4 regions of the Bacillus sp. XF8 genome follow, and region 4 is predicted to be linked to each of the others. Evidence: predicted binding sites of a transcription regulator. Region 4 holds the regulator's gene; each other region holds the start of a gene.

Region 1 (8,177 bases), on a different contig from region 4:
GTAGGCTAATTATTGCTAAGAAAATTAAGCTATATTTCATTGCTGTTTTAAATAGAGCAGATTCTTTACCAACTAGTCCAACGGCTGCACAAGCAACTGCTACTGATTGTGGTGAAACCATTTTTGCCATTGTACCGCCGACTACGTTTAATGCAACCAGTGTAGATGGAACGATATCTAATTGAGCTGCAGTTACTGCTTGAAGCGGTGCGAATAAAGAACCACTTGATACTACTGAACCAGTTAAGAATACGCCGATCCAACCTAGGATTGGAGATAAGATTGGGAAAGCATCACCAGTAGATGATAAAGCTAGTCCAAGAGTAGAAGACATACCAGAATAGTTTGTTACATATGCTAATGCAATTACACTACAAATTGTATAAATTGGTGCTTTCAATTCTTTTAATGTTTCAATAGTTAGTTCTTTAACTAATTGCCCTTTTGCACGATATACAAGTAAAGATACGATAATTGCTAGCACAATCGCAGTAGTTGTAGATGAAAATACATCTAGCTTGAAGAGCGCTGCAAATGGTGTGTCCGCATTTACAATAGGTGTTGTTTTAATTACTTGATTGTGTAAACCAGGAATTTGGATGTTCCACACTAAGCTTCCTAATGCACCGTCTGGAGCAAATAAGCCTTTGATCACTTTTAAATTAAAAATTGTTACAAATGCAGTTAGAAAAGCAAATGGTGACCAAGCATATAGAATTTGTTTCATTGTGTAACCATGTTTTTCCACTTGTTGATCTGTAGATTGAGCTGAAGATTTTGGTTGCCATACACGTAAGAATAAAGCTAATGCAACCATGCTGACAACAGCTGCGAAAATATCAGTTAATTCAGCCCCAAGGAAATATGTTACAACAAATTGTGTAATGGCAAATGAACCACCACTTACAAGGATACCTTGCCAAGTTTCTTTAATCCCTTTAAAACCGTCTACCATTGCAACAAGTAAGAATGGCAATACAAAGCTAATGAAAGGTAATAATGTTACAGTTTGACGACCAACAATTAATGCATCCATCTGTGTTAATTGAGCAGGTACTGTAACTGGAATACCCATTGCTCCCATTGCTCCACCAGCAATATTTGCAACTAAGCAAATACCTGCTGCTTTTAATGGATTAAAGCCCATACCTACAAGTAATGCTGCTGTAATTGCAACCGGTACACCAAAACCAGCTGCACCTTCTAAGAAAGCACCGAAAGAATAAGCGATTAACAAGACTTGAAGACGACGGTCGCTTGTAATACTAGAAATACTATCACGAATAACATTAAATTGTTCAGTTTTTACTGTTAATTTATAAAGAAAAATTGCTGCAATAACGATTGTACAAATTGGATAAAACCCGGCTGCTACTCCAAATGCAGCGGATGATACTGCCATAGTTGCAGGCATTTTGTAAACAAATATGGAAAGAATGATTGCTAAAATTACGCTATAAAGCCCTGATAAATATCCTTTAACTTTAAATACTGTTAAACAAAGAACGAAGAATAAAATTGGAAGAGCGGCAACAAGTGCTGATAACCAAATGTTGTTTAACGGATCATAAATTTGTGTCCAAGTACTCATAATAATGACAACTCCTATCTATAGTATGTGAAGATATTCACATTAATTTGTGAAACAATTCACAATCAACTTACATTGCTAAGTATATTCCTGTTCAACACTATTGTCAACGTAGAAAAGTATAATTATTCTATAATAGTGCTAACTGTAAAAATTCCGCTACATTTTGTTCATAAACTAGACAAAAAATAAAAACCCGTATGCTGTAAAGTATACGGGTTTTTATACGTTATCCATGTATTACTTCATATTTTCATATGTCATAGGCCCTACATGTTTAAAATGAATTACACTTTGGATGGAAATTATAAAGGGAGTGGTTCCTTCCGTTTTTCAGTTATAGGTAAATCTGCTGGACAAATCACAAAGATAATCGAAGCGGAAGTGATTCGATTAGTTAACTTAGCAGAGCGGTATAACAAGCCGATTGTAATCGAGAAGTTAGATACCACGCAATCGAAGGCAGGTGATCGGTACGGAAATAAGCGAGTGAATCGAATGAAGAGTCTGTTCGTTTATCAGAAGATGACAAATGCGAGTCTGGGTCGTGCGGATAAAAGGGGCGTGGCTGTCTTTCAAGTCAATCCAGCTTACACTTCTATCTCAGGGAAGATGAAATATATGCGGAAACTTGGGGTTTCAATCCATCAATCAGCGGCCTTTACAATTGGTCTTCGTGGATTAGGATACAAAGAGAAAGTGCCTCAGGTGCTTCAGTCTTATATTCCAAAGAAAGATGCACATCACTGGAGCCATTGGCATCAATTAAACAATCGATTGGATATTCGTACGTATCATTTCTATCAGTTATATCATGTAAATCAGCCGAAAGAGGCATTACAAATCGAGCGATTAGACTTATTTGAGAGCGAAAAGAAAAAACTGGAAAAACTGTTTGCATAATGAAAAAAGATTCCCTTGTCCCAGTCTCTTACGCTTGTCACCAGAGCAGATAACAGGTCTAGGAACTGGATGCATGGCATGGTGTTCTTCGCCTCGATATAGGAAGAAAGTAGCTGTACCTTTTCTGCTTTCCTCGGGAGATAGAAAGAGGTCGTCTTGCCTAAGGACACTACCGAATTTCTATATCGTTGTATCCTCTTTGTTGAACGAGAGGAAGTGTTTTTGTTAGGGCGGAAACAGTATAATCCCCCATCTCAAGCTCATATAGAGGTAGGTGGGGGTAGTTCAATGGTCAAATAACTTAAAAAGATTACATTTGCATATCATTTCAGAACAGTATTTTACAATATCATTACAAGGAGTAGTGTAAGTAAAAAAATATAACAAAAAGGTTGAGAAAACAGCATTTAGAAGCAAAGTATTCCCATCTGTATGTTTTGCTTTTTCACTAAGCCGTGTAGTATAATATTCAAAATCAGCAGGGATTTTTGCCCTTAATTGTATGTTGATAAAAGGAGGAAATAATTTTTTTATTTTAGGTTGATAAAGTTGTGTCGTAACAGGAAATATAAAAACAAATATATAAATAAATAAAAAGAAAATAAAAACGAAAAAATGAGGGGAACTTTATGAATCAAAATCAATTTGATTGTCGTATTTCAGAAGAGGATGTACAAATGCTACGAGCGTTAGCTCACCCACTCCGCCTTCGCCTTGTAATGGAGCTTATGGGACGCGGAACTTGTAACGTAACACAATTGCAAGAAGTATTAGAAATTCCGCAATCTACTGTTTCACAGCATTTAACGAAGTTAAAGCAGAATAAAGTTGTTCGTTTTGAAAGACGTGGCTTAGAAGTATATTATCAAGTGCATAATGAGAAAGTAAGTGAAGTTGTAAAGACATTATTTTCGTAAAATTTGAATATTATGGAAAAAGACGTATAGAAATATACGTCTTTTTTTATGGAATATATTCCATAAAGATATGAAAAGATAAAAAGGAGTGTAATAAGTAGAAGGAGAGATACTGAATGGATGTAAAGCGTGTGAAACAAATTTTGTCATCTTCGAGTAGAATCGATGTAACTTATCATGGTGTGCCAGTATGGATTGAAAGTTGTGATGAGGGAAGTGGAATCGCAAATGTACATGATGTGAAAACACCACATGAAACAGTGCAAGTAGAAGTTACAGCGTTAGAAGAGCAATAAAAAGCGAAAGTTAGCTTGCAGGAGCTAACTTTCGCTTTTTATTTATAAAAATAGAAGGAAATATGCAATAATTCATAGTTTATGCATATTGGTATATTTTTGTAGATACCACCTTTTTGTTTTTTCATCGAAAAGCTTGAAAAAACCAGTTTTTTCTATGTAACGACAAATTGGAACATGATTTGCATAGAGTAAGTAACAATAAGAAGGGGGTTGAAAAGTGAAGAATGAAATGAAGCTAAAGCGTTCGTTGAATTTTTTTCAGTTAGTATTACTAGGTTTAGCTTACATGGCGCCATTAACCGTATTTACTACATTTGGAGTTGTAGAATCTTTATCAAAAGGTGTAATACCTACGGCGTATATACTTGCACTATGTGCCATGTTATTTACGGCATATAGTTACGGACAAATGACAAAGGCCTATCCGATTTCTGGATCTGCTTATACGTATACGCAAAAATCTTTGAGCCCAGGGCTGGGTTTTATGGTTGGTTGGATAATTTTAATGGATTATTTGTTTATTCCCATGATTAACTTCCTCATAATAGCACTTTATTTATCTGAATATTTCCCGTCTATTCCTTCTAGTATATGGATTGTTGCCATGATTGTAATTGTTACTGTAATCAATATTGTAGGGACAAAATTAACGATTACAATGAATATGATTTTTTTAGGATTCCAGTATATAGTATTAATCTTGTTTTGTATTCTATGTATTATATCTCTTCTTAAAGGAAACGGAGAAGGGACCTTATTTTCGTTAAAACCATTTATAAATTCTGATTCGTCGATTTTGACGGCATTTGCGGGTGCTTCTGTTCTTTGTTTATCCTTTTTAGGATTCGATGCTTTAACAACCTTTGCAGAAGAAACGATTCAGCCAACAAAGACAATTCCGAAAGCGATATTCTTTGTAATTGCTTGTTCTGGTAGTTGTTATATTCTTGTTTCTTATTTGGCACACTTAATTCATCCGGATTATTCATCTTTTAAAAGTCTAGATACAGCAGCTGCTGAAATCGCTAGAATGATAGGTGGAAATTTATTTAATGCTTTATTTCTTGCAGGAATGATAGTAACTTCTTTTACTTCAGCTTTGACTTCTCATGCTAGTGTTTCACGTATTTTATATGCAATGGGAAGGGATTCGGTATTGCCGAAAACATTCTTTTCCTATATACATCCACGCTTTCAAACACCTGTCAAAAATATTATTTTGGTAAGTATTTTTGCTCTAGCTGCACTATTTACTGATCTTGTTACAATCACTTCTTTCATTAACTTTGGTGCACTAATTGCCTTTACATTTGTAAACATCTCAGTTATTGCTCATTACTTTGTTAAAGGACGTCAGAGATCTTTAAAATCTACAATTTTATATTTTGTGATTCCGTTAATTGGTGCGAGTATAACGATCAAGTTATGGAGCGATTTGGATAAGATGTCTATGGTACTAGGAGGAATATGGGCCCTTGTTGGGATTGTTTACTTACTCTATATAACGAAATTATTCCGTGTTCAACCACCACAAATGAATTTTGATGAATCACAGAAAGAAGATGGACAAGAATTATCGATTTAGGAGGAGAATGATGACGAAAAAAGCAGATGTTATTTTAAGTAGTAATGCTGTGTTTACAGGAACGAAAGAAACCTTTATCTCAGCTTCTGTTGTGGTTAAAAATAATAAAATTATTGCTCTTGTTCAAAAAGATAAAATTCAAGATTATGTTGATTCTCACACAATGATATATGATTTTGGAAATCAGCTTATTATGCCTGGATTTCATGACTTTCATATTCACCTTATGCTAGGGAGCTTAGTGAATGAAGGGGTACAACTTATTCATGCACGCTCAGCTAAAGAAGTTGCAAGGCTTGTAAAGAAACACGCTGATACAAATAGAAATGCACCTTGTGTGGTTGGAAGTAGTTGGGAGCAGAATTTGTGGGAAGCTCAGGAAGAACCCCATCGAAATATATTAGACGAACTCATTGCAGACAGGCCCGTGTTTTTATATCATGCTGAATTTCATTGTGCGTGGCTAAACAGTAAGGCCTTAGAAATGGCGGGGATTCATAGAGGAACGAAAAATCCACCCTATGGAGAAGTTGTGAAAGATCAGAATGGCGAGCCAACAGGAATCTTAAAGGAAAATGCAGTAGGATTAGCGACACATGTATTACAGTTTAATCCTGAGCGGAATAGAGCATTGCTTCAGAGTTTTTTAATGGAAGCTGCAAAATATGGCGTAACCTCTGTACATGATTTATTGAGAATACCTGAAATGGGTGTAGAAGAAGCGGAGCTATATGATGAATTCGAGAAGGAAGGTAAGTTAACAACAAGGGTCCATTTTGTGGCTCCTCTGAATGGTGATTTAAAATTAGCAAAACGTTTAAGTGAAAGGTATCGCTCTAATATGGTTCAATTTTGTGGGTTTAAACAATTTATAGATGGTGTTACAACAAGCTATACAGCGTACTTACTAGAACCATACTGTACTCGCGCGACAAATGGTTATACAACTTATCCTCCAAAAATAATAAAAAAATGGACAGTCGACGCGGATAAAGAAGGGTTTCGTGTAAGGTTTCATGCGATTGGGGATGGGGCAGTACGTTTAGCGCTAGACGCTTTTGAAGAGGCACAAATACAAAATGGTAAAAGGGATGCAAGGCATGCAATTGAGCATGTTGAAATGATTCACCCAAGCGATATTGAGAGGTTTCAAAAGTTAGGTGTACTGGCGTCTATTCAGCCTGAACATATTAATCTTACAAGTAGAGAAGTATATAAGAAGTTAATTGGATCAGAAAGAATAGAGCACAATTATTTGATGAAAACATTAATGGATGCCGGAGCAATGCTTGCATTTGGAAGTGATTATCCTGTAGTTACATTAAATCCGTTACCGGAAATTTATAGGGCGGTAACAAGGTTAGATGATGAAGGCGTAGAGTGGAATTTACAGGAAAGAGTTTCTTTAGCTGAAGCTATACGGGCATATACATATGCTCCTGCATATGCTTCATTTCGTGAAGATGAACTAGGAACAATAGAAGTAGGAAAGTTAGCTGATATAGTCGTATTGGATCGTAACTTATTTGATGTACCTGTGACAGAAATTAAAGAAGCGGCAGTTACTTTCACAATGGTAGATGGGAATGTTGTATTCCAAGCTGAAAAGCAAAGTGTCAAAAATTAACAGCTGGAGGGGAAAAAGAATGAGCACGATTACAATAGGGTTAGTTCAATTAGCATGTAGTGAGAATATCAAAATAAATATAGAAAAAACGATTGAAAAAGTAAGAGAAGCAGCGAATAAGGGTGCTAAGATTATTTGTTTACAAGAGCTGTATCATGCCGAGTACTTTGCTCAAAATGTCTCTGTTTATAATTATGAATTAGCTATTTCTTTTAAGCATGATGCATTACAAATGATGCAACAATTAGCGAAAGAATTGTGTGTAGTCTTAATCGTTCCTTTTTATGAATGGGCAGCAAAGGGGATTTATTTTAATAGTGCAGCAGTTTTTGATGCTGATGGTAAGTATTTGGGAACAACACGTAAAAATCATATTCCGGATGGTCCAAATTATCATGAAAAATATTATTTCACACCAGGGAATACTGGTTATCCAGTATATGATACGACATATGGGAGGATAGGAGTTGGTATATGTTGGGATGAGTGGTTTCCTGAAGTAGCGAGAATTTTGACATTAAAAGGTGCAGAAATATTATTTTATCCTTCAGCGATCGGTTCAGAGCCCGATTATCCAGAGCTTTCTACAAAGCAAGCTTGGACAAAAGCTATTTCAGCTCATGGTATTCATAATGGTGTGTTTGTGGCTGCTGTAAACCGTGTAGGACAAGAAAAGGATATGACATTTTATGGAGGTAGCTTTATTAGTAATCCAATGGGAGAAATTATCTGTTCTTTAGAAGAAGAAGAGGGAGTGTTAATTCAAACAATTGATACGAAGGAAATTGAAAATGTTCGTAACCTTCTTCAATTTTTAAGAGATCGCCGTACTGATACGTATTTGCCATTGTTAGAAAAAGAAGCGCTAAAATCAGTGGAATTATAAAATAAAAAGAGACTCTTATAGCAGAGTCTCTTTTTATTGATTTTCTTATTCCATCATACGTGCAATTTTTTTAGAGAACATAAGAAGTACTAAGCCAAGTACAATTACGATAATGCCGATGCTTGCAAACACTTCTAAATATCCTAAAGATTGTGTGAAGGCAGCTAATGCACCAGCAAGGTAGTTTGCCATACCAGAACCTGCTAACCATACTCCCATTAATAGAGATGCTAATTTTACAGGAGCTATCGCACTTACCATTGATAGACCGATTGGTGATAAGAATAATTCACCAATTGTATGGAACATATATGTGAAGACGATGAATAATAAGTTTGCTTTAGTAGCAATATTTGCTTCGTCGCTCCC
Region 2 (8,177 bases), on a different contig from region 4:
CAAATACAAAAAAAGTAGAGAGCGTATTAGACGAAGGAACAAGTGTATTTGAAGCCGAGATTATTGAAGTTGGTAAGGATTATGTAGTAGTAAAATCTGAGGCATTAAACTCTGGGCGTTCTGAAGTGGATACAGGAACAATCTATTTTCAGGCAACAAAAGTTCCGGATGTAAAAGTAGGAGATCAAGTTAGAGTGAAGGGGATGTTTATAGGACATGAATGGTCAAATAGTTCTGTTGATGCTTCTATTGAAAAGTTAAATACAGAAGATGTTTGGGTATGGTCCTAAATTTTAATTTTGCTTAAAATTTATATAAATCGTAAAAAGCTTATTCCTTAAAAAGGATAAGCTTTTTTGTTATATGAGGGTATATAAATTGTAGGTTATATGTCCAATTAATACCGGAATGATTGAGTTAGTTTTCTTATAGAGCAAACCATCAATTATAGCTAATTAATTGTAAAAAGAAAGCAGTCTTTTTGTTAGTAATAAAAAAGATTGCTTTCTTTTTCTATTACTATAATTTAATTATTTAAAACTTCTTATAAAATAACTCGCATCATACCATGTTTTTGCAACACTCATAGCTAAAATTATAGATACATAAAAAAGAACTCCTGAAATTTCATTTCAACATTTTCATGTAGAGAGCATTTTTACTGTATACATTCCAAAAACAAATAAATACTAAATGATGAATGACCAAAGAAAGGAAGGTTTTTATTATGCCAAACTTAACAGAGCTTGAGCTTGAAAATTTACGTCATCTTATTGGGGGGCATGCGACAGTTGCGAATAAACTAGATCAGTATGCGCAGCAGTGTACAGATCCTCAATTGAAACAAATGCTACAACAAGATGCACAAGCTGCAAGAAATACAAAACAACAATTAATGTCCTTTTTAGGCTAGGAGGGTATCGGATATGAATGAAAAAGATATGGTTAACGATTATTTATCGGAATTAAATGCTAGTTTGACTAGCTATGCGAATTACATAGCAGAGTCGAATAACGAACAGTTACATCAAACGCTGATTCACATTCGTAATCAGGATGAAATGAGACAACGTAATGTATACAAATATGCATTGCAAAAAGGATATTATAAACCAGCGGCTCCTGCAAATCCATCGGTTGTTCAGCAAACGAAAGGTCAATTAAGCGCACAGTAATAAATAAAAAAGCGAGTGAATCTCGGATGATGATTCACTCGCTTTTTTGTGCATTTGTATATGTCAATAAATATGTATGAAATATTTTTCCAGTTGTAACAAATATGACGAAAACAGAGTAGAGTGTTTCACAAAATATACATAAACTTTGCTCAATGTTTCACGAAGTATCCATGGTTTCTATGGTGAGAATCTCTATAATGAAGAGTATAAAGAACAAATAAAACATTACATGATTACATAGGAGAGATTCTTATGAATAAAAACACAAGAAAAATCGCAATTATTGGTACTGGATTAGTAGGATCAAGCTGTGCGTATTCAATTGTGAATCAAGGTATCTGCGAAGAGTTGGCATTAATTGATATAAATCATGAGCGTGCAGTTGGAGAAGCGATGGATTTATCGCACTGCATTAACTTTACAAATACAAGAACAAAAGTATATGCAGGCGATTATGAAGACTGTAAAGATATGGACATTGTAATTATTACAGCAGGTCCAGCTCCAAAACCAGGACAAAGTCGTTTGGATACTTTAGGAGCAAGCGCGAAGATTATGGAAAGTGTTGTAGAAGGTGTAATGGAAAGTGGATTTGATGGCATCTTCTTACTTGCATCAAACCCAGTTGATATTATTACTTATCAAGTTTGGAAGTTATCTGGATTGCCACGAAATCGCGTGATTGGTACTGGAACATCATTAGATTCTTCTCGATTAAGAACTATTTTATCTGAAATGCTAGAAGTTGATCCTCGTAGCGTTGACGGTTATTCATTAGGTGAGCATGGTGATTCACAAATGGTAGCTTGGTCTCATGTTACAGTCGGCGGGAAACCAATCTTGCAAATTTTAGAAGAGCAAAAGGAACGTTTCGGTGAAATTGATTTAGATGACATTGTAGAAAAAACCGCAAAAGCTGGTTGGGAAATTTATAAACGTAAAGGGACTACTTATTACGGTATTGGTAACTCACTTGCTTATATTGCACGTTCTATCTTTAATGATGATCATCGTGTAATAGCTGTTTCAGCAATTTTAGATGGTGAATATGGTGAGTATGATATTTGTACAGGTGTACCAGTAATTATTACAAGAGATGGCGTGAAAGAAGTTGTAGAACTAAACTTAACAGAAAATGAAGAAAGCCGATTTGCAAAATCGAATGATATTTTACGTGACTACATGAAAACAATCGGTTACTAAAATAGGAGAAGGTGAAACAGATGAAGGAATATATAATGTCTCGTGTCTTTAAAGGTTCTGCCGGAATTGCACAAGGTATTTTCGTATCCCTTGGAATTGGTTTGCTTATCGAAAATATAGGAAGAATTGTTGATATTCCGATGTTAATTACGATCGGAGTCGTCGCGAAATCACTTATGGCACCAGCAATTGGAGCAGGAATTGCTTTTATGCTTGGAGCAAACGGACTTGTCATTTTCTCAGCGATGGTTGCCGGGGCGATTGGAGCAGGATCCATTTCGATTACTGAAGCTGGTCTAATCATTAAAACTGGTGAACCGATTGGTGCGTTATTAACAGCAACTTTAGCAGTTTATATTGGTAAACGATTAAGCGGAAAAACTGCTTTAGATATGATGCTCGTTCCATTTGCAGCAATATTAGGTTCTGGTATAGTCGGTATTTGGTTATCTCAAAATATTAGTCCTGTCTTAAATGCAGTTGGCGCATTTATTAAAGATAGTTCAGCTGGTAGCCCATTCATTGCATCTATCGTACTTGCGGTTGTTTGGGGACTATTACTTATCTCTCCAGCGTCATCAGCAGCTTTAGCAATTGCACTTAGCCTAGATGGTGTTGCAGGAGGTGCGGCACTTGCAGGATGCGTCGCTCAATTTATCGGATTCTCTGTTATCTCTGCGAAAGAAAACAATTTAGGTGGTATTTTAGCACAGGCACTTTGTACTCCGAAAGTACAATTGCCGAACATTACTAAAAATCCAATGATTCTCATCCCAACTGTCGTTGCCAGCGCCATTGTGGGTCCTGTATCTGCACTGATCTTCCAACTAGAAGCAGGTAAAGAAATTGCGGGTCTTGGATTAAGTTCTCTTATTGCACCAATTAATTTAATTTCCAGCCAAGGATTCGGCGTTGTGCCAGCGATGGTTATCACTTATATCGTAATCCCAGTAGCTGTTTCATATATTCTTTACATGGCATTACGAAAAGCAGGCCGTATTCATTCTGGTGATATGACTGTGCCACAATCTTAAGTCACAACCCCCAATCTCCTTTATATAGATAAAAGCAGACTGAAGAAGCCACAGTCTGCTTTTTTAGTCACATTTTATAAGTTTGTCTTACTGGAATTGTAACAGTTTCTTTTTTATTTACTAGTAATAATTGTACGCCGAAGTATAGTGTGCTAGCGACTGCCATACCTGAAACGGCATCTAAGAAAGCGTGCTGCTTTGTAAACAGTGTCGATAAAATAATAAGTGTTCCAAAGAAAGTAAGAATGAAATATTCTAATTTGTGCTGTTCTCTTCGTTTATAAGCCGCTAACATAATCACAAATGTTGTTAGGACGTGGATGCTAGGGAAACAGTTTACAGGCTGATCAATACTATAAATATAGCGCACTAAGTCGGAGAACACGTCTGTGCCTACAACTGTAGGTCTAGGGACCGTTGTTTGCCAAAAGTAATAAATTGAAAAACAAGCAAGTTTTCCGAGGATAACGCTGCTTAATGTTACATAGTACTGTTTGCGATCTTTAAAGCAGTAGTAAATGAGTGCACCGTATAAGTATGGAAACCAAAGTAAATAAGGAATAATAAATGCCTTCACAAATGGAATCCAATCATCAATCATAGTCGTTACATCGACGGCATGAACGCCAGATTTATTCAGTACATCGTAAAGGGGGCTTACGAGTACGAGTAGAAGTATATAACTTAATGGAAGAAAAGATGAAAGTTTATATTTTTTCATGAGTATCACCTATGTTTTAGTAATGTAAGTAAATCCAATTGATTATAATATAGAAAATCAAAATGGGCTATTGATTTTACTTACATTTTCTTGAATTAACCTTACATTTTTGTCACTTGACTTTGAAAATGGAGGGATAGGGATGAAGCGTTCACTAAGTTTTTGTTTTCTTATATTGTTATGCCTCGTGGGAGCTGGGTGTGAAAAGAATAAGGTTGTGCCATCTGCTTTAGAGTATAGCGGGAGAGCACTAGTAATTGGAGTTGTCGGCGAAGCACCAAAGGATACGTTTAGAAATATAAAGTTTGTACAGGTGAAATTAGATGAAATGAAGGAGAAATCTGATAAAGTCGACGGATTTCTGGTTATGAAAGAACATTTTGAAGAGGCATCAAAAGAAAAATATACAGATCTATTTTTAGGGTTAAAAAAGCCAGTGTTTTTTATCGGTTTAAAGGATAGACCATATTTAATTTTTACTAAAAAAGATTTAGATTATAATAATACACCGAGAGATGAAGAAATGATGTATACACAAGGTTTTGTAAATATGGGTAGCAGTGAAGGGCAATTTTGGGGCACTGGTTTATACAATGATACGATTTCAGAGCAAAGTATTCATAATATGTATGTATACGTGTTTCAAACGATTGCGGATTATTTGAGTAGACAGTGAGGAGCCTATAGCTTAGGCTTCTCATTGTTTATTTTTGTGTTAAATAAACGTTTGTTTAAGATGTATGTTCGATGTGAATGAATGCATATTTTAAGGGGTGTTTAGGTCATTATTAAATCAAATAAACGTTTGTTTAATATATATGTTCGGTCTAAATTATACGTAATGAATGAAGAGGAGGACTTTTATATTTATTTTTTTATATGAAATCTTCTTAAATACCGGAAAAATAAGAAAAATTTGCAGGATTAAAGAAAGTTGTCACGAAATAAGTTAAAGTTTGGAGAAGAATCGTTTGAAATAATAAAATGTTTTCTATATGATAAAGGTAAAGGTTAGTAAAAAAGTAGGTGAATTTATGACAGTAACATTTTATTCATACCCAAAGTGTGGTACATGTCAAAAAGCAAAGAAATGGTTTGAGGCAAACGATGTAGCATATGAGATGATTCATATTGTTGAAAATCCACCGTCAAAAGAAGATTTACGTAATTTACATGCAAAAAGTGAATTGCCATTAAAAAAATTCTTTAATACAAGTGGAATGCGTTACCGCGAGCTTGGCTTAAAAGATAAGTTAAAGGATGCAAGTGAAGACGAAATGTTTGAGCTTTTAGCATCTGATGGCATGTTAATCAAACGTCCGATCGTAACAGATGGCACGAATGTAACACTTGGTTTTAACGAAGAGCAATTTGAAAGTGTGTGGAAAAAGTACCAATAAGGTATTTTTACATAATTAATACATTCACTGGAGGTACAGTCATGAGCATTCCAAATCATTTACGTTACTCTGAAGAACACGAATGGGTAAAAACTGAAGGCAACCAAGTTGTTATCGGTATTACTCATTTTGCACAAAGTGAGTTAGGCGATATCGTATTCGTTGAACTTCCTGAAGTAGGTGCAACAATTGAAGCTGACGAGCCATTCGGAAGCGTAGAATCTGTTAAAACAGTTTCTGAATTATACGCACCTGTAAGCGGTAAAGTTGTAGCAGTAAACGAAGACTTAAGCGACCAACCAGAACTTGTTAACGATTCTCCGTACGAAGGTGCATGGATGGTTAAAGTTGAACTTTCTGATGCAAGTGAAGTTGAAAAGTTATTATCTGCAGAACAATACGCAGAAATGACAAACCAAGACTAATTCTAGTCGACAAAAAGGACAGCCTGTGTGCTGTCCTTTTTATTTTGTATTACATGAACGAAAGAGCGGCTCGCTTTTCTTTGTCTAGCTCCGCCTCCACGTCAGAAGCTCCATCCCCCTCACATTCTGAGCGAGCCGTTTCCGCATTTCTTCACAAAAATAAACAGGAAACAACATGAAAATATCGAATATACTATATACTAAGGTAAGGCTGTTTCATAGTATATGGTGATCGGGTGATGACATATGGTCTATGTAGAGAAAGTCATTATTGTCGAAGGAAAATCAGATAGAAGAAAGATTGAATCTATTATTCGCGAACCAGTGGAAATTGTTTGTACAAATGGTACAATTGGTTTGTCGAAAATGGATGAACTCATTGATCAGTTTTTTGATAAAGAAGTATATGTACTAGTGGATGCTGATGCTGCAGGTGAAAAGCTCCGAAAACAATTTCGGAAAGAATTCCCGCAAGCTGAGCATATTTACATTGATCGTTCGTATCGCGAAGTGGCAACTGCTCCTTCTAATCATTTAGCGAACGTATTATGGGGAGCTGACATTGACGTTTATACAGAATATTTACGGTAAGGAATGATAGAAGTGATTGACTGGACAGGTGCTGAAGCTACAGCTCTAATAGCAGACCAAGAAAAAACAGTGTTATATGTATATACACCGATGTGCGGAACATGCCAGTTAGCGAAGAAGATGTTAACAGTGGTAGAAGCTACTATATCTGATTTGGAAATAGGCATGCTAGATTTAAACTATGCGCCGCATTTAGCGCGAGAGTATGAGGTAGAAAGTGTCCCTTGTTTACTCGTGTTTGAGCGGGGAACACTTATGAAAAAAATATATGCATTTCATTCGGTTGAATATTTATATACAGAATTACAGTAGGCGGCAAAGTTTTTGCCGCCTCGACATATTTCTTGGGAAATATGTCGAGGGATAGAAGTGATACGTTATTTGTCGAGAGAAAGTAACAGGATTGCTGTTTGGTAGGATGGAATGGTATTAGTAGAAAGTGAAATGAAGGATGTGACTAGAATGGGATTATATTCGTTGCTTCAATCATTTGTAACGTATGCCAATAACCAATATCATCTAGAACCGCTTCTTCGGCAAGGAGAAAAAACGATTAATTTTCGTTTTGGAGATGAGTGTTGCTCACTTCAAATTTCAAGAGAGTATATACAACTTTTGAAGAGTGCGAAGGGAACAGAGCAAATTGTTTGCTTTCGAGAGGAAGATTTACGTCGATTAGTTACTGGAAATATTCGGTTGCAAACACTATTGCACAGCGGGCGTGTTCAATATAATGGAACGTATCGTACGATGTTATTATTAGAATCCGTATTTCATATATGTAAACCAATGCAAGTAGGCGCTTAATATTCTGAAGTTTTGTTTTTTGAGAATTTTTTTGTTGACATAGTGGATGTATGTTGATACAATTCAATTCATAAAATATAGACAATTTAATAGATTTTAAATCAGACGAAAATTCAATCTGATTTCTCTTATCAAGAGAGGTGGAGGGACTGTGCCCTGTGAAGCCCGGCAACCGTCAACATTTATGTTGAAATGGTGCCAATTCCTGCAAAGCGATTGCTTTGAAAGATGAGAGGAAGGGATAATGTTGATATACGCATATAAACCTTTCTGCTCATACAAAAAGCAGAAAGGTTTTTTTATTGTTTGAATGAGGAGGACATTCAAATAATAAAAAGAATCGTTAAATAATTTAGCCCGGCGGCAAGATTTTTGCGTCCTGCATGAAAAGATAAAAAGAATTTGTAGGAGCAGAGCTAAACGAGCCGCTTACGCTTTTTAAGAAATCCAGTTTCAGCAGCTAGAATGTTCGGTGGCTTCGCTTCTTCCTGCGAGGTAAAAAGCGCCTCTACGTCAGAAGCTCCATCCCCCTCACATTCTGAACGAGCTGCTTACGCTTTTTAAGAAATCCAGCTTCAGCGGCTAGAACAGTCGGTCGTTTCACCCCTTCCTGCGAGGCAAAAAGCGCCTCTGCGTCAGGGGTTCCAACGCCCTCTTGTTCTAAACAAGCCGCTTACGCTTTTTAAACAAAAAAGGGGTGAACACCATGATCCTATTGGAGAACGTAAAGAAAATATATAAATCAAAAAACGGTGATGTGACTGCTGTAGATGACGCCAATTTAAAAATAGAAAAAGGTGAGATCTTTGGTGTTATCG
Region 3 (8,177 bases), on a different contig from region 4:
TTATACACATGTCATTTACATAGGAGAGAAAAAAGAGCACTTTTCTGATGAAACAAAACAATTTTTAGAAAGTTTTTCAGGCCCCTTATTATTTCTCGGGAAAAATATAGAACAATTACCAAATCGTTTTTCCTTTATTACGCTTAAAGAAGAACAAGCGCGAGTTCATACTTTACAATATCCAACACATCATCTCAAAAACAACTTGCACGAAGATCGTTTGATTCAACAATTTGATACAACTGGGGAATCTCCTCTTGCATATGCAATTGGTTCAAACAGTACATATCCCTTTATCGTGAAACAAAATCAATCCTATTACGTAGCGACATCACAGCTGTTTAATTGGACATCTCATTACGTTGGTGAAATGCTCTTTTCTTACTTCCAACAAAAACCGGAAACAAATAAACATCGTGCCTATTTACGCTTAGAAGATATACACCCAGCAGCCGATACGAAGCAATTACAGAAAATCGCTGAACTATTAAAAGAAAAGAATATACCTTATATGATCGCTGTCATCCCAGTGTATAAAGATCCAAGTACAGGAAAGACAATACACTTACAAGATAAACCTGAGTTAATAGATGTATTACGTTTTATGCAAGATAACGGCGGCTCCATCGTTATGCATGGCTATACCCACCAATTTTATGATAGTGAAACAGGAGAAGGATTTGAATTTTGGGATGTAAAAACTGATCAACCGATCCGCCATCCTAATCATGAACAACCAAAAGCGAGACAGGATTTTGAATCAGATACCGCTTATAAGGAATACGTGGAAAATGGTAAAAAATTTGAAGAAACGTATATAACAGAACATATTGAAAAAGGAATTGAAGAACTCGTAGCAGCTAAATTATACCCGCTCGCTTTTGAAGCACCGCACTATGCAATTTCACAAAAAGGGTATGAGATATTATCACGCTACTTTTCAACTTATGTAGGGCAATTACAGTTAGGTGACGCAACATGGAAAACCATGCACGCAACAGCCTTTTCAAGTAAACCATCTTTTTTACATGGGTTGAAGGTGCTCCCTGAAACAGTTGGATTTATAGAGGCAGATCATCCTCATGCAGCTTCTAAAATGAAAGAACGTGCATTATCATTTACAAAGCTATCAGATGGCATAATCGGTTCCTTCTATCACCCATACTTAGGGATCACACCCCTCAAACAACTATTAAGTGAATTAGAAGGCATTCCAAATATAGAATGGATTGATTTACAAAGAGAATCAAATGAAGTAAAGATGAAGGATATCCACATTACTTCTAATAAAGATGGTACCCATATTGATAAACCTCTTTCTTTAAGTGACACGATTGAATCTCTGAAAAAGTATGGATTTTTTCTCATACTTGGAATCGTCTTAATTGTATTTTTGTTATTAATACGGCGTGCAAAACGGCTCGAATCATAAAAAAATACCAAGCACAAGTTTGTGCTTGGTATTTTTCATTCCAAATCAAAACGAGGCATTTTATCTACTACCCATTGCTTATTCTCGTAGATCAACTCTATTTCTACTTCTTTTTTCACATCTTCATAGTCATTATACGTTTCTGCCGTCGCCAAGATTTTTCCGTCTTTTAGCTTAGCGGAAATAATTTTTGTATATTTAGTCCCTGCTCCTGATCCCAAATCTCCAACAACATAGTGCATCTTTCCACCTATTTCTTTTACGTATTCACTTTTCATGTACTCCGTAATGAAATCCTTTGAGAAATAAGTAGCTAATGATTTCTCTAATGCTACCTTCGTATTATATGTAGGAAGTGTTAATTCCCCGTATGAAAAACGGTCTACTGGTTTCGTATTCTCCGTTGATGCTGAAACGGCAATATTAATAATCTCTTGTTGAGCGTTGACTACCTTTCGTAGCAATGCATCATCAGATAGTCGTTTATCTTGCTTTTCATTTGATTTCTTTGTATCAAGATTTAGAATTAAACCATTATCTGTATATAGGTGCATGTCACCGGCTATAAAGTATAAATAAGATTTAGATGGTTCAACCGCTCCATCATAAATTTGCTTTTCATTCCCACCATTAATCTTTCTTTTATAAACACCGTCTTTTTTTAAGTAATAGAAGGAATCTCCTTTTATATTCATCTTTAAGGCATCTTTTATTTCTAATGTCTCTCTATTTTGTTGAACATCCAACTCATATATACCATTATCTCGTTTTTGATTATCTAAACTCAACGAAAAATCTACAATTGCATATAGTTTTTCCTTATTGTATGTACCACTAGATATTTCTGCAAAACTTTCCTTTGACCAAGTTTGGTCACCTTTGCTCACTTGTGTGCCACGAAATTTATTCCAGTGCACAATATTATCATCGATCGTTTCAGCCCAACCAGATGTTTTAATCGGTGACTCTTCTTCTTGTCCTGTTTTCAAATCCAATTTCACAATCCCTACAATATCAAACCCACCATGTTCAGAATACTTTTTCGTATAGAATAACGATTGATCTTTTACGTAAACGTAATTTGTATTTGTTTTCAGCGTATCTAATTTCTTTGTAGAAATATCATATTTCATCAAAGAAGGCATTACATTTGTATTCGTATTTTTTTCTCGATCCCAGTGGATAAAATATAAAGCCTTACCTTTTATATTTATATAAGAAGCGTTTACTCCCTTTACGACAAGCTCCGATGTTTGAAACTTATCTTTCGTACGATAAATACCCCCTGTATTTTTATCACCATTTACCGCATAGTAGATCCAACCATCACCTTCTGCCATTTTTCCTTTATTAGAGATATTTCCGATCGCATTTCCTCTTTTCTCATTTTCTTTCATTTGTTCTTTTACTGCTGAATCAACTTCTTTTATTTCTTGTCCTACATTTGTAGTCACTGTTTTCTTCTCCTCACATCCAACTAAAGAAGTTGCTACAGCTACTATTAAGCTAGAAGCTACTATTCTTTTATACACTTTCCCCATAATACAATCCCCCTCTCTCCTAATTAAACGGATATAAATTTAATTATAGAAATAAATTGAAATTTTTTCTATATATACCAAAAAGAGATAGAGATTCATCCTATCTCTCGAATTGAACTACCCCCACCTTCACTTCGTTTAGAGGAGGGAGTCTTCTCGGTTAAAATGATAAAATCGATATGTATTTTGATATATTTGCTCTGCTACCTCTTCTATTGACAATTGTTTAATCTGACTAATCTCCACTAGCACATCTTTAATCATATTCGGATGTGTCATTATATCTTCTTGAAATTCCCAAGGTCCATCGGTTTCTACCATCATATATTCTAATGGATAAAACGATACAATCTTTCTAATTTTCTCCTTCTGCATAACATCTGGTGTGATTGAAATGTAGTATCCATTTTGAATCATTCGCTCCATCGTTTTTTTACTCCCCTTAAACCAATGAAAATGCGCACGTGATATCTCATACTGTTCCAGTAAATCACATACAATATCAGCGTCTTCATAGACTGCATGTAAAACAATCGGTAAATTGAACCTTTTCGCAAGTATGATAAATCTCTCTAACACCTCTACATAAAAATCTAATACGATATCTTTCTGTTCTTTCCTTAAGTAATATGGCAAGCCGACCTCTCCTACAGCAACAAGCTTTTTTGCATTCTCCTCAATTAACTTATAAATTTGCTCACATTCTTTTTCATTGATTACTTGCTCCGGATGAAAACCAAGTGCTGGATGTACAAATGAATGTTGTTTGGCTAAAGATAATGTTTGTTGACAAGAATGATAGTCCATCGATACAGCAATCATACCTTCAATCTCGTCCGCTCCTCTTACATTATCAATTAAATGTATTTGTTCTTCTTTCCTATATTGATCTAAATGTATATGACTATCGATCCACCGCATCTTTATCATCTCCTACACCCATTTTAATATGACATTCAAGAGTGAGTGCAAATAAAAAACAAGAAGGAAGTTCCTTCTTGTTTTATCATCTATATTATTTAACAATTAAATTTGTAATTATATCAAAAAGTCCAACACATACGACAGCAACGGTAAAGTAGCTACAGAAATCTTTTATCGGAAACTTAACTACTTCTTCTTTTTGCATCCCATTCTTCTCCCTTCTTATTACCTTCCCTAATTTTTTATCTATTTTTATTATGCAAAAAATGTGACAAATAAGCTATCGAATTAACTTACGAAAACATTACAATGTTGTAAGGTTTTAAAAAATAGCCTCATCTCATAATGAGATAAGGCCTATTCAATAGTTGGTTGGTTTTCAAACATTCATCATCATTTCAGACAGAAAGTTATATGTTCAAACTTTCTACTTGTATTGTAATAGAATTCACATATGGCAACTATCGAATTACCTTACATGTACCTTACAATATTGTCATGAACAATATCACTTTTAACAAATTAGCTGTAATCAGACTTGCTAGCGGTGCAGCTCTACTTACAGCTTGGCCTAGTATAAACTTGTTTCTACTTTCTTGTTATATAGTTAGAGCTCCCTAAATTCCATACTCACTGTCTAATTAAAACATATTATATATAAAACTATTTTGATTTTTCGACATATAGGTCACTGCTACGAAGAATAAAAGGTGACCTGCACTCGTTTTCTCCCTTTGTTTTAACTTGGCATGGGGCAGAAGAGGGTCTGACCGCTTCTATGCATGGCCGGATGCTCTCTCCCACCTAAAAAGAAAGGTTTTATGTCAGTTTTTTAATTCGTATTTATATAGTAATTGTATATTCAAATACTGATCCCGAAAAATTTCTTCTTTAAAAGATTTATCTCGCATTAACGGGCAGTAAGACCCCCACTGATTAAAGTTTCACTTTATATGCAATAAAAGACTGTGATACACTCGCCATGTTACAGTTTTTTACAATGTTTTACCTCATCTTCAAAAGCTGACTTCTCGCCTGCACAGGAATATTTTGATCCTCAATCTCTACTAATGACTCACCATAACGTCCTTTTGCGAAAATTTTCAATGCCTCATCTCTTTTTAACATATGTTTTACCGTTTTCTTTATCGTTTGTTCTCTTCCTTTTTCATCGTATGCAACAAATTCATACTCGTACCAATCATCGCCAACGTGCTGACCGATACCATTTACAATCGTATAGTATTCTTTCGTTTTATAAAATGGATTATATTTATCAATTACTGGTCCAAGCTTTGTTGGTAGTAGTAGTATAGTTGCAGCTACCGTCGCAATCCCAGTAATAATCACTCGCTTTTTTACCCTTTCCCACTCCAAGATGGATTCCTCCTCCATACAATATGTGTAGTTTTCTATAAACTTATTTTAAAGAGAAAGACTCAATTCCGCCATTGAATCCCATTACATTTCCCTTACATTTTTGTAAGAATTCGAATGAAATTTTATATGATTTTTAACAATTTGTGAACCCTCCAAAACTGTGATAAACATCACACCCTCTATTTTCCAAATATTCTATAATACGAATATAAAAGTTTGTTAAACATTTCACATTTAAGAGGGGAAATGAATATGAAAAAACGTTTAGTCATGATCGGGAATGGTATGGCTGGTATACGCTGCATTGAAGAGATTTTAAAACAAGATCCGAATCTTTATGACATTACCATTTTTGGCGATGAACCTCACCCAAACTACAATCGTATTATGCTATCTCACGTCCTACAAGGAAAAACAAATATACAAGATATCATTATGAACGAATACAGTTGGTACGAAGAAAATGATATTACACTGTATACAAATGAAAAAGTAATAAATATTGATCGTGAAGAACAAGTCATTGTTACAGAAAAGAACCGTATTGTTATGTACGACAAGCTCATTGTTGCAACAGGGTCTAGTGCTTTTATCTTACCTGTTGAAGGTTCGGGTCTTCCAGGTGTAACAGGATTTCGTACAATTGAAGATACACAATTTATGATGGATGCTGCTAAGCAATATAAAAAAGCTGTTGTAATAGGCGGTGGATTACTTGGTTTAGAAGCCGCACGAGGGCTTATTGACCTTGGCATGGACGTACACGTTGTCCATTTAATGCCTCACTTAATGGAGCAACAACTTGATGCTAAAGCTGCTTCATTACTGCGTGAAGATTTAGAGGCACAAGGTATGAAGTTTCTTATGGAAAAGAAAACAGTGAAAATTCTTGGTACTGACCATGTTGAAGGTATCCAATTTGAAGATAGCAGTGTTGTAACATGTGATTTAATTGCAATGGCTGTGGGGATACGTCCAAATACACAGTTAGCTAAAGATGCTGGCTTACTTGTAAACCGCGGCATCGTTACGAATAACTATATGCAAACAGATGATGAATCCATCTATGCAGTTGGTGAATGTGCCGAGCATGATGGTATTGCCTATGGTCTTGTCGCTCCTTTATACGAACAAGGTGCCATACTGGCAAAACATATAACGAACTCACAAACAGACGGGTATACAGGTAGTATTGTCGGTACACAGCTTAAAGTTGCAGGATGCGATTTATTCTCTGCCGGACAAATTTATGAAGATGATAAGACAAAAGCAATCTCAATCTTCAATGATTGTACACGTTCCTATAAAAAAGTATTAATTCGCGACAACAAAGTCGTTGGTATTGTTTTATACGGAGACACCACTGAAGGTACACGGCTCTTTAGTATGTTGAAAAAAGAAGAAGATATACAAGAATACACACCAGCTTCTCTTCTTCATAAAGCTGGTGAAGAAAGCGGACTTGACGTTGCAAGCATGAGTGCCGATGACACTGTTTGTGGGTGTAATGGTGTGACAAAAGGAACAATTGTTCATGCCATTTTAGAACAAGATTTAACAACTTTTGAAGAAGTAAAAGGATGTACAAAAGCTGCTGGATCATGTGGTAAATGTCGTCCACTTGTTGAACAAATTTTATCTCATACACTCGGAGATAGCTTCGATGCATCTGCACAATCTGTTGGTATGTGCGGATGTACAACTTTATCACGTGATGAAGTTGTCACAGCGATTCATGAAAAAGGGTTAAAATCGCCAAAAGAAGTACGAAACGTCCTTGGCTTCGCACATGAAGATGGCTGTTCAAAATGCCGTCCTGCATTAAATTACTATTTACGTATGGCACGTCCAGAAGAATATGCAGATGATAAGGCATCCCGATTCGTTAATGAAAGAATGAATGGTAATATTCAGCATGATGGCACATTTTCTGTTATTCCTCGTATGTATGGCGGTGTTACTACTGCAGATGATTTAATGAGAATTGCCGAAGTTGCGAAAAAGTATGATGTGCCGCTCGTAAAAATAACAGGCGCAAGTCGAATCGGCTTATACGGTGTTAAGAAAGAAGATTTACCAAGAGTTTGGGCTGACCTCGATATGACTTCTGGTTATGCTTATTCGAAATCCCTTCGCAATGTAAAATCTTGCGTCGGCTCTCGCTTCTGCCGCTTTGGTACAAAAGATTCATTAGGGCTTGGTATGTTACTTGAACAATCGTTAGAAATGGTAGATACACCGCACAAAATGAAAATGGGCGTAACGGGTTGTCCACGTAACTGTGCAGAAGCATTAACAAAAGACTTCGGCGTCGTTTGTGTTGAAAATGGATTCCAACTTTATATTGGCGGTAACGGTGGAACAGAAGTTCGTGAAGCTGATTTTGTAATGATTGTCCCTACAGAAGAAGATGTACTTCGCATTGCCACAGCTTATGTACAACATTACCGTGAAACTGGCATTTATGGCGAACGAACAGCCCCTTGGGTCGAACGAATCGGCTTAGATCACATAAAAGAAGTACTGCAAGATAAGCAAATGGTCGCTATGCTAAATGAACGTTTCCAAAAAGCGCGTAACACATATGAAGAAGCTTGGGGACAAGCGCTAGAAACTAAATCATTAAAAGCCATGTATGAAGTAGAAACTGTAAAGTAAGGAGCGATCTACATGTTGCAAACAAAAGAGAAAATAAAAATAATGCGTGCCGAAGATCTTCCCATGCAAATCGGTAAGGAAGTGCGAATGAAGGACATATCCATCGCCTTGTTTCGTCTTTCAAATGGCGACATTCGCGCTGTAGAAAATCGGTGTCCTCATAAAAATGGGCCTTTAGCGGAAGGAATTGTTTCTGGAGAATTCGTCTTCTGTCCGTTGCATGATTGGAAAATTTCATTAAT
Region 4 (8,177 bases):
GAGTATTTTTATGGCGAAGGTATAACAGTAGTAGAATGGGCTCATTTAATTGAACCTTTCTTGCCAAATGAGAAATTAAAAATAAGCTTGTTCCATACAGGTGATGATACAAGAAGAATTGTATTAGAACCAAGTGGTGAACGTTATATTAGATTATGTGAGGAGCTATTACAAGATGAAAGTACTAGCAATTGATACTTCAAGTTATGTAATGGGAGTTTCTCTTATTGATGGAAATACTGTTGTCGGAGAAATCATTACGAATTTAACAAAGAATCATTCCGTGCGCCTTATGCCAGCTGTAGAAGAACTTTTAAAGGAATGTAATGTAAAACCGAAAGAGTTAGATAAAATTATTGTAGCTGCTGGCCCTGGATCTTATACAGGAGTTCGAATTGGTGTGACGGTTGCAAAGACATTAGCTTGGTCATTGCAAATACCGATTGTCGGCGTGTCTAGCTTAGAAGTAGTAGCTGCGAATGGAGCTAATTTTCAAGGGGTTATTTGTCCATTGTTTGATGGGCGTCGAGGACAAATTTATACGGGCTTGTATACATATAAAGAAGGTCAGCTATCTTCTATAGAAGATGATCGAATTGTTCTTATTGTTGATTGGTTGCAGATGTTAAAAGATAAGGGACAACCCGTTTTATTTATTGGCAATGATGTAGAACAACATAAAGAAACGATTGTAGAATATTTAGGAGAGCAAGCTGTGTTTGCTTCTTGTACAAAGAACAACCCAAGACCAAGTGAGTTAGCATTTTTAGGATTACAAAAAGAGGAGCAAAGTGTGCATACATTTGTTCCAAGTTACCTCCGCTTAGCAGAGGCAGAAGCAAAATGGCTAGAAAGTCAAAAAAAATAGGGGATATCAAAATGGATATTACATTTAGAAAAATGACGACTGATGATATTGCTCAAATTGTAGCAATTGAAGAAGCGTCATTCCCAACTCCTTGGACTGCTGATGCGTTTCATCGTGAATTGACGATGAATGAATATGCACATTATGTCGTAATAGAAAAAGACGATGTGGTAATTGGATACTGTGGATTATGGATTATTATTGACGAATCACATATTACGAACATAGCTATTTTGCCAGAATATCGAGGTCAAAAACTTGGGGATGCTTTGTTGAAAGAAGTAATGGATCAGGCAAAAGAAATGGGAGCAAAAACGATGACACTTGAAGTACGGGTGTCAAATGAAGTAGCGAAGCAGTTATACCGAAAGTATGGATTCCAAAATGGTGGGATTCGTAAACGATACTATACAGACAATTATGAAGATGGTCTTGTAATGTGGGTGAATATATAATGGAAAAAAATACGATTATACTTGGTATTGAAACGAGCTGTGATGAAACGGCTGTAGCGGTTGTTAAAAATGGAACAGAAATAGTGGCAAACGTTGTCGCTTCACAAATTGAAAGCCATAAGCGTTTTGGCGGAGTGGTGCCGGAGATTGCATCTCGTCATCATGTAGAACAAATCACAGTTGTATTAGAAGAAGCATTAAAAGAAGCGAACGTTACATTTGAAGATATTGATGCAATTGCTGTGACGGAAGGACCTGGTTTAGTAGGAGCACTTTTAATTGGTGTTAATGCTGCGAAGGCAGTTGCCTTCGCGCATAATATTCCTCTTGTTGGTGTTCATCATATTGCTGGGCATATTTATGCGAATCGTTTAGTAAAAGAACTACAATTCCCGTTGTTATCACTTGTTGTGTCTGGAGGACATACAGAACTTGTTTATATGAAAGAGCATGGTTCCTTTGAAGTAATTGGCGAAACGAGAGATGATGCAGCAGGAGAAGCATATGATAAAGTTGCACGTACATTATCTATGCCATATCCAGGTGGTCCTCATATTGACCGTCTTGCTCATGAAGGACAGCCAACGATTGATTTACCGCGTGCATGGCTAGAACCAGATTCGTATGATTTTAGCTTTAGTGGATTGAAATCAGCAGTTATCAACACTGTGCATAATGCAAAACAACGTGGGGAAGAAATTGCACCAGAGGATTTAGCAGCTAGCTTCCAAGCGAGTGTAATAGATGTACTAGTAACGAAAGCAGCGCGTGCAGCAGAAGCATATGGTGTAAAACAAGTGCTTCTTGCTGGAGGGGTTGCAGCGAATAAAGGACTTCGCGCTTCTTTAGAGGAAGAGTTTGCTAAGAAAGAGGATATTGAGCTAATCATTCCACCTTTATCATTGTGTACAGATAATGCAGCGATGATTGCAGCCGCAGGTACAATTGCATATGAGCAAGGAAAACGTGCAACATTGGCTTTAAATGCAAACCCAGGGTTAGACATTGAAGCATAGTTATACACAAAATTAACCACAACCTGTGGATAAAACCCATATTATTTGTTGATAATATGGGTTTTATTGTGTATATAAAATGTGGATAACTTTTTTATATTTTGGGGATAATGTGGAAAAGTTATTTTTGCGTTTATGTTATAAAGGTGAATATGTGTATAAAGTTGTGGATAAAACAGGTGAGGTCAGACCTTTGACGATTGTCCTTTTTATCCCGCTATTTGCGGGCAGTAGTACTCCCACCTCAAAATTCTGTGAAAGCAAAGAAGTTAAGTGGGAGATAAACTGCCCGTAAAAGCCCGATTGGTGCGGGCTGATAATCAGTAGGGGATGGAGAAAACCCCCCACTGATTAAAGTTTCACTTTATATGTAAAATATATTGCTTTTTTCGGATGAAAAAATAAACCAGGAAGTTGAATGATCTTCAACTTCCTGGTTTTTACTATTTAAGTATAGAGAATGTATTCTGCTATTCAAGAGCAATGATACCCCCACTTGAAGACTCTGCAAAAGCAAAGGAGTTAGACCGGGACAGATAGAAATTTCACTTTATACGTGTAATTCTTCCCATTCCGCCATGAATTTCTCTAGTTCTTCTTGTTTTGTTTGCTTTGCTGTTGTAATCTCACTAGCTCGTTCGTAGTCAGCGTATACTTCAGGCAGACAAAGCTCCTCTTCTAATTCTGCAATTTCTTCTTCTAACTTTGCAATGTTTTGTTCGATTTCCTCAATTTTCCGGATACGTTGTCGTTCCTGCTTTTTACGTTCTTTTTCTTCAAGATAGCTTAATTTTTCTTGAGCAATGCTTTTTTGAATAGGTGTATCATTTTCTTGCTGTTCAAATTCCGCACGTTCAATCATTTCATTTTTCTTTTCGATATAGTAGTCATAGTCACCTAAATATTCTTGTGCTCCTTCTGTTGATAACTCAACCACTGTAGTTGTTACACGGTTAATAAAATAACGATCATGGGAAACGAATAAAAGAGTTCCTGGATAATCAATTAAGGCATTTTCTAAAATCTCTTTACTGTTTAAGTCGAGATGGTTTGTTGGCTCATCGAGAATCAGTAGATTAGATTTTTGCATCATCAATTTTGCTAGAGCTAATCGAGCCTTTTGACCACCACTTAGGGAAGATACTGGCTTTAATACATCATCCCCTGTGAATAAAAAGTTACCGAGTATCGTGCGAATTTCTTTTTCTGGCTGAAGCGGATAATCATCCCATAGTTCGTTTAGAACACGCTTAGACGATGTTAAGTTTGCTTGCTCTTGATCATAATATCCAATAGAAACATTCGAACCGAAAGAAACTTCACCGCTTAATGTATTCAATTTATTCACAATCGATTTTAATAATGTAGATTTCCCAATACCGTTTGGACCGACTAGTGCGACACTATCACCGCGGGTTAAGCGCATATTTACATGCTCAATAATCGGCTCTTTGTCATATCCAATTGAAACATCTTTTACTTGTAATACATCGTTTCCACTTTGTTTTTCGATATCAAAGTGAAAGGATGCGGACTTAGAATCACCTGATGGCCTAGTCAGTAATTCCATTCGATCTAATTGTTTACGGCGACTTTGTGCGCGTTTTGTTGTAGATGCACGGGCAATGTTCTTTTGGACAAAGTCTTCGAGTTTAGCAATTTCCTCTTGTTGTTTCTCATAACGTTTCATTTCCTGCTCATATAGTGCAGCTTTTAAATCTAAATATTTACTGTAGTTACCAACATATCGTCTGCTTTCTTTATTAGAAATTTCATATACTTGTGTAACAAGCTTGTCTAAAAAGTAGCGATCGTGGGAAACGATTAAAATAGCTCCAGGATAGCCTTGTAAATATTGTTCAAGCCATGTTAATGTATCGATGTCTAAATGGTTTGTTGGTTCGTCCAAAATAAGTAAGTCTGGTTTTGTTAATAGTAGCTTCCCAAGAGCAAGTCTTGTTTTCTGTCCACCACTTAACGTAGAAATCGTTGTTTGGTGTGTTTCAACTGGAAAACCAAGTCCACTTAAAATGGAGCGAATATCAGCTTCATATTGATAACCACCTTGATCTTTGTAGTCTAACTGTAATTGATCATAATCAGCGAGTAATTTTTCGTACGTAGCAGCATTTGAAAAGTTCTCTTCCTTACCCATTTCCTGCTCTAACCTTCGAAGTTTCTTTTCCATTTGCTGCAGATGAGTAAAGACGGTAAGCATTTCATCCCAAATTGTTAAAGAAGTTTCTAAACCAGTATTTTGGGCTAAGTACCCAATTGAAACATCTTTTGGCTTTATAATTTCTCCACCGTCGTGAGATAGTTCACCGGCAATTATTTTTAATAATGTGGATTTTCCAGCACCATTTCGACCAACTAGTGCAATGCGATCCTTTGTTTGAACTTCCAATTTAATGTTTGCAAGAATTGTTTCAGCACCGTATAATTTTGAAAGCCCATTCACTTGTAATAAAATCAATGTTTTCACCTCAAATAATTTCTTAACTTTGCCATGTTTATATTTCTCAATCATACTAAAAATAGTGTATAGTTTAAAATAAAGAGAGAAGTCTTCTCTCTATTATACAAGGAAAGTCATAAGTGCTAAACTTCTGTATTTGTTTTAAGTCTATGAACAAAGATAGGAAGAGAGGAGAGGTTATATGGATCAGCAAAAGATTCCACAGGCCACTGCCAAACGATTGCCTCTATACTATCGATTTATCCAAAACTTATCTCTTTCTGGTAAGCAACGTGTTTCATCGGCAGAATTGAGTGAAGCGGTGAAGGTAGATTCCGCGACAATTCGAAGAGATTTTTCATATTTTGGAGCGTTAGGGAAAAAGGGATATGGGTATAATGTGAATTATTTACTATCATTTTTCCGAGAAACGCTCGATCAAGATGATATAACACGTGTAGCACTTATTGGAGTGGGTAATTTAGGGACCGCTTTCTTACATTACAATTTCACGAAAAATAATAATACAAAGATTGAAATGGCGTTTGATGTCAATGAAGAGAAAGTTGGAAAAGAAATCGGAGGAATTCCTGTATATCATTTAGATGAATTAGAAGAACGTTTAACAAATGATATACAAGTGGCAATATTAACAGTGCCTGCTACCGTTGCACAAGCTGTAGCGGATCGATTGGCCGAAACAAATGTACATGGAATTTTAAATTTTACACCGGCACGATTAAATGTTTCAGAAAATATAAGAATTCATCATATTGATTTAGCTGTAGAATTACAAACACTCGTTTATTTTTTGAAAAATTATCCACAATAAAACGCAGAGGAAATCCCTCTGCGTTTTATTATTGCTTTTTCTTTGTAAATTTGACTAAGATAAGTCGAAGTGCCAAATTAAAATCAATTGTTGCCATAGCAGCAAACAGCATTGTCCAAAAGTTCCAAATTGTATCTGTAACGTTCGTAATTGCGAAACGTGTAAAGACACATCCGAGAAGGAAATACAGTGCTGCCATGAACAATGGTGAGTTCCTCATATTTAAAATCCTCCGATAAATCCTTGCATTTTTTCTGCTTGTTTAATCATTTCTTGTATTTGTTCGTTACTTACTACTACTTGGGTTATTGCAACTAGTGAATTCATCGTAACGTGAGCCATAATAGGAACGATGATTCGTTTTGTTTTCACGTATAGAAAAGCGAAAACAAGTCCCATGGAAGTGTATACTAACAAATGTGTAAAATCAAAGTGAATTGCTGCAAAAACAAGTGAACTAATAATTGCCGCGATAAAGAAATTAAATCTTTTATAGAGTGTTCCAAATAAAATTTTTCTAAAGACAATCTCTTCTAAAATAGGGCCGATGATAGAGATAACAATAAGAAACCATGGAGTAGCTCTTGCTATTTCCATCAAATCTTGGGTATTTTGAGAACCGGGCTTAATCCCTAATAATCGCATTTCAATATTAGCTGCGATTACTTGAGCAAACATAGCTAAAAAGAAACCGATAAATATCCAGCCGATTGTAGCAGAAATACTAGCTCGCTTAGTATCTAAATGTCTTTCGCGGATATCGGTTCTAAGTAGCCAAAGTATAATACATAATGCAATAAAAAAGCTGATGATTGACCAGTGCCCAGCCATGATTTGTATTTTTTGCTCTCGTGAAACCGCCATATTATCGTATAGTCCTGTTTTGAAAAGGAGCCACACTCCAACAATTCCCGATAATTGCATCAGAATATATGTAACTATAATCCACCAATATTGTTTTTTCAAATTGGTTAACCATCCTTTCTAACTCTAGTTTATGAGATAAGGCGGGATAACATGTAAATATCCAGCCGGGGATACATAATAACTGTCCCTATTATTATTTTTTTGTAAATCTTTCATTGAAAGTGAAATTGGAGACAGGAAAAAGCTGTACCTATAGAGAAAACAACTTATGGTATCTTTCATATTGTAACATACGGTAAGTGGAAAAACTGATTCATATACAAAAGGCTTTCTTGAGAATGGTTATAACGATAACAGAATTATTTCCTTTAGGAAGTTGTATAGAAAAAGTTTATATAGTAATTTGCGAAAAAATTATGATTTTTTTACTTGCAAAAGAAAATTAGATTATTTATTATTATAAGTGTGTTAGCACTCAGTGTCTTCGAGTGCTAATAAAGAAAATTTACATAGAAAAATGAGGAGGTTATTGTTCATGCTAAAGCCATTAGGTGATCGCGTTGTAATTGAGCTTGTTCAAGCAGAAGAAAAAACAGCAAGTGGTATTGTATTACCAGACACTGCAAAAGAAAAACCACAAGAGGGTAAAGTTATTGCAGTAGGTACTGGTCGAGTGCTTGAAAATGGTGAGCGTGTTGCTTTAGAGGTAGCAGCAGGTGATCTTATCATCTTCTCAAAATATGCAGGTACTGAAGTGAAATATGAAGGTACAGACTACTTGATTTTACGTGAAAGTGACATTTTAGCAGTTATCGGTTAATTATATACATTTTAAAAATCCAAGGGGGTCAAATATTATGGCAAAAGATATTAAATTTAGTGAAGAAGCACGTCGTTCGATGCTTCGCGGTGTCGACACTCTTGCAAATGCAGTAAAAGTAACGCTTGGACCAAAAGGTCGTAACGTTGTACTTGAGAAAAAATTTGGTTCACCACTTATTACAAATGATGGTGTAACAATTGCGAAAGAAATTGAATTAGAAGATGCTTTCGAAAACATGGGTGCAAAATTAGTAGCAGAAGTTGCTAGCAAAACAAATGACGTAGCTGGTGACGGAACAACAACTGCAACTGTATTAGCACAAGCTATGATTCGTGAAGGTTTAAAAAACGTAACAGCTGGTGCGAACCCAATGGGTCTTCGTAAAGGTATCGAGAAAGCTGTTGTTGCAGCAGTAGAAGAATTAAAAACGATTTCTAAACCAATCGAAGGTAAATCTTCCATTGCACAAGTAGCTGCTATCTCTGCTGCTGATGAAGAAGTAGGTAAGTTAATTGCTGAAGCAATGGAGCGCGTTGGTAACGACGGCGTTATTACTTTAGAAGAATCTAAAGGGTTCACAACAGAATTAGATGTAGTAGAAGGTATGCAATTTGATCGTGGATATGCATCTCCTTACATGATCACTGATTCTGACAAAATGGAAGCTGTCCTTGATAACCCATACATCTTAATCACTGACAAAAAGATTTCTAACATTCAAGAAATCTTACCAGTGTTAGAGCAAGTGGTACAACAAGGTAAACCACTTCTTATCATTGCAGAAGATGTAGAAGGCGAAGCATTAGCTACATTAGTAGTAAACAAACTTCGTGGTACATTCAATGTAGTTGCTGTTAA

The links. The regulator Rex, encoded in region 4, represses fermentation and respiration genes when NADH is low (regulators of the CRP and FNR family bind a similar motif). The targets are predictions, from matches to a motif close to TTGTGAAATATTTCACAA.
Region 1: J4P91_RS09615 (lactate permease LctP family transporter) is a predicted target of Rex. The motif match lies at 1,639-1,656, and genes of this name have one in related genera.
Region 2: J4P91_RS20805 (L-lactate dehydrogenase) is a predicted target of Rex. The motif match lies at 1,324-1,341, and genes of this name have one in related genera.
Region 3: nirB (nitrite reductase large subunit NirB) is a predicted target of Rex. The motif match lies at 5,494-5,511, and genes of this name have one in related genera.

The regions. Positions count from the first base shown of each region.
Region 1 is NZ_JAGDQK010000015.1:45,762-53,938, reverse strand. Features, by position in the region: gene J4P91_RS09615 (lactate permease LctP family transporter) at 1-1,591, opposite strand, end outside; partial or broken gene J4P91_RS09610 (IS200/IS605 family accessory protein TnpB-related protein) at 1,877-2,494, shown strand; gene J4P91_RS09605 (ArsR/SmtB family transcription factor) at 3,124-3,411, shown strand; gene J4P91_RS09600 (acid-soluble spore protein H) at 3,528-3,707, shown strand; gene J4P91_RS09595 (APC family permease) at 3,940-5,295, shown strand; gene J4P91_RS09590 (amidohydrolase) at 5,306-6,922, shown strand; gene J4P91_RS09585 (carbon-nitrogen hydrolase) at 6,942-7,808, shown strand; gene J4P91_RS09580 (peptide MFS transporter) at 7,854-8,177, opposite strand, start outside.
Region 2 is NZ_JAGDQK010000035.1:84,855-93,031, reverse strand. Features, by position in the region: gene J4P91_RS20815 (hypothetical protein) at 728-913, shown strand; gene J4P91_RS20810 (spore coat protein) at 927-1,175, shown strand; gene J4P91_RS20805 (L-lactate dehydrogenase) at 1,431-2,381, shown strand; gene J4P91_RS20800 (PTS sugar transporter subunit IIC) at 2,402-3,415, shown strand; gene J4P91_RS20795 (phosphatase PAP2 family protein) at 3,483-4,136, opposite strand; gene J4P91_RS20790 (hypothetical protein) at 4,279-4,812, shown strand; gene J4P91_RS20785 (arsenate reductase family protein) at 5,171-5,536, shown strand; gene gcvH (glycine cleavage system protein GcvH) at 5,578-5,961, shown strand; gene J4P91_RS20775 (toprim domain-containing protein) at 6,208-6,552, shown strand; gene J4P91_RS20770 (thioredoxin family protein) at 6,556-6,864, shown strand; gene J4P91_RS20765 (hypothetical protein) at 7,015-7,359, shown strand; SAM riboswitch class I at 7,485-7,594, shown strand; gene J4P91_RS20760 (methionine ABC transporter ATP-binding protein) at 8,066-8,177, shown strand, end outside.
Region 3 is NZ_JAGDQK010000033.1:43,771-51,947, reverse strand. Features, by position in the region: gene J4P91_RS19425 (DUF2334 domain-containing protein) at 1-1,432, shown strand, start outside; gene J4P91_RS19420 (DL-endopeptidase inhibitor IseA family protein) at 1,468-2,973, opposite strand; gene J4P91_RS19415 (TatD family hydrolase) at 3,112-3,894, opposite strand; gene J4P91_RS19410 (YxeA family protein) at 4,903-5,292, opposite strand; gene nirB (nitrite reductase large subunit NirB) at 5,530-7,935, shown strand; gene nirD (nitrite reductase small subunit NirD) at 7,948-8,177, shown strand, end outside.
Region 4 is NZ_JAGDQK010000054.1:543-8,719, forward strand. Features, by position in the region: gene tsaE (tRNA (adenosine(37)-N6)-threonylcarbamoyltransferase complex ATPase subunit type 1 TsaE) at 1-195, shown strand, start outside; gene tsaB (tRNA (adenosine(37)-N6)-threonylcarbamoyltransferase complex dimerization subunit type 1 TsaB) at 176-868, shown strand; gene rimI (ribosomal protein S18-alanine N-acetyltransferase) at 880-1,323, shown strand; gene tsaD (tRNA (adenosine(37)-N6)-threonylcarbamoyltransferase complex transferase subunit TsaD) at 1,323-2,339, shown strand; gene J4P91_RS25935 (ABC-F family ATP-binding cassette domain-containing protein) at 2,890-4,815, opposite strand; gene J4P91_RS25940 (redox-sensing transcriptional repressor Rex) at 5,000-5,629, shown strand; gene J4P91_RS25945 (YdiK family protein) at 5,658-5,849, opposite strand; gene J4P91_RS25950 (CPBP family intramembrane glutamic endopeptidase) at 5,852-6,595, opposite strand; gene groES (co-chaperone GroES) at 7,032-7,316, shown strand; gene groL (chaperonin GroEL) at 7,354-8,177, shown strand, end outside.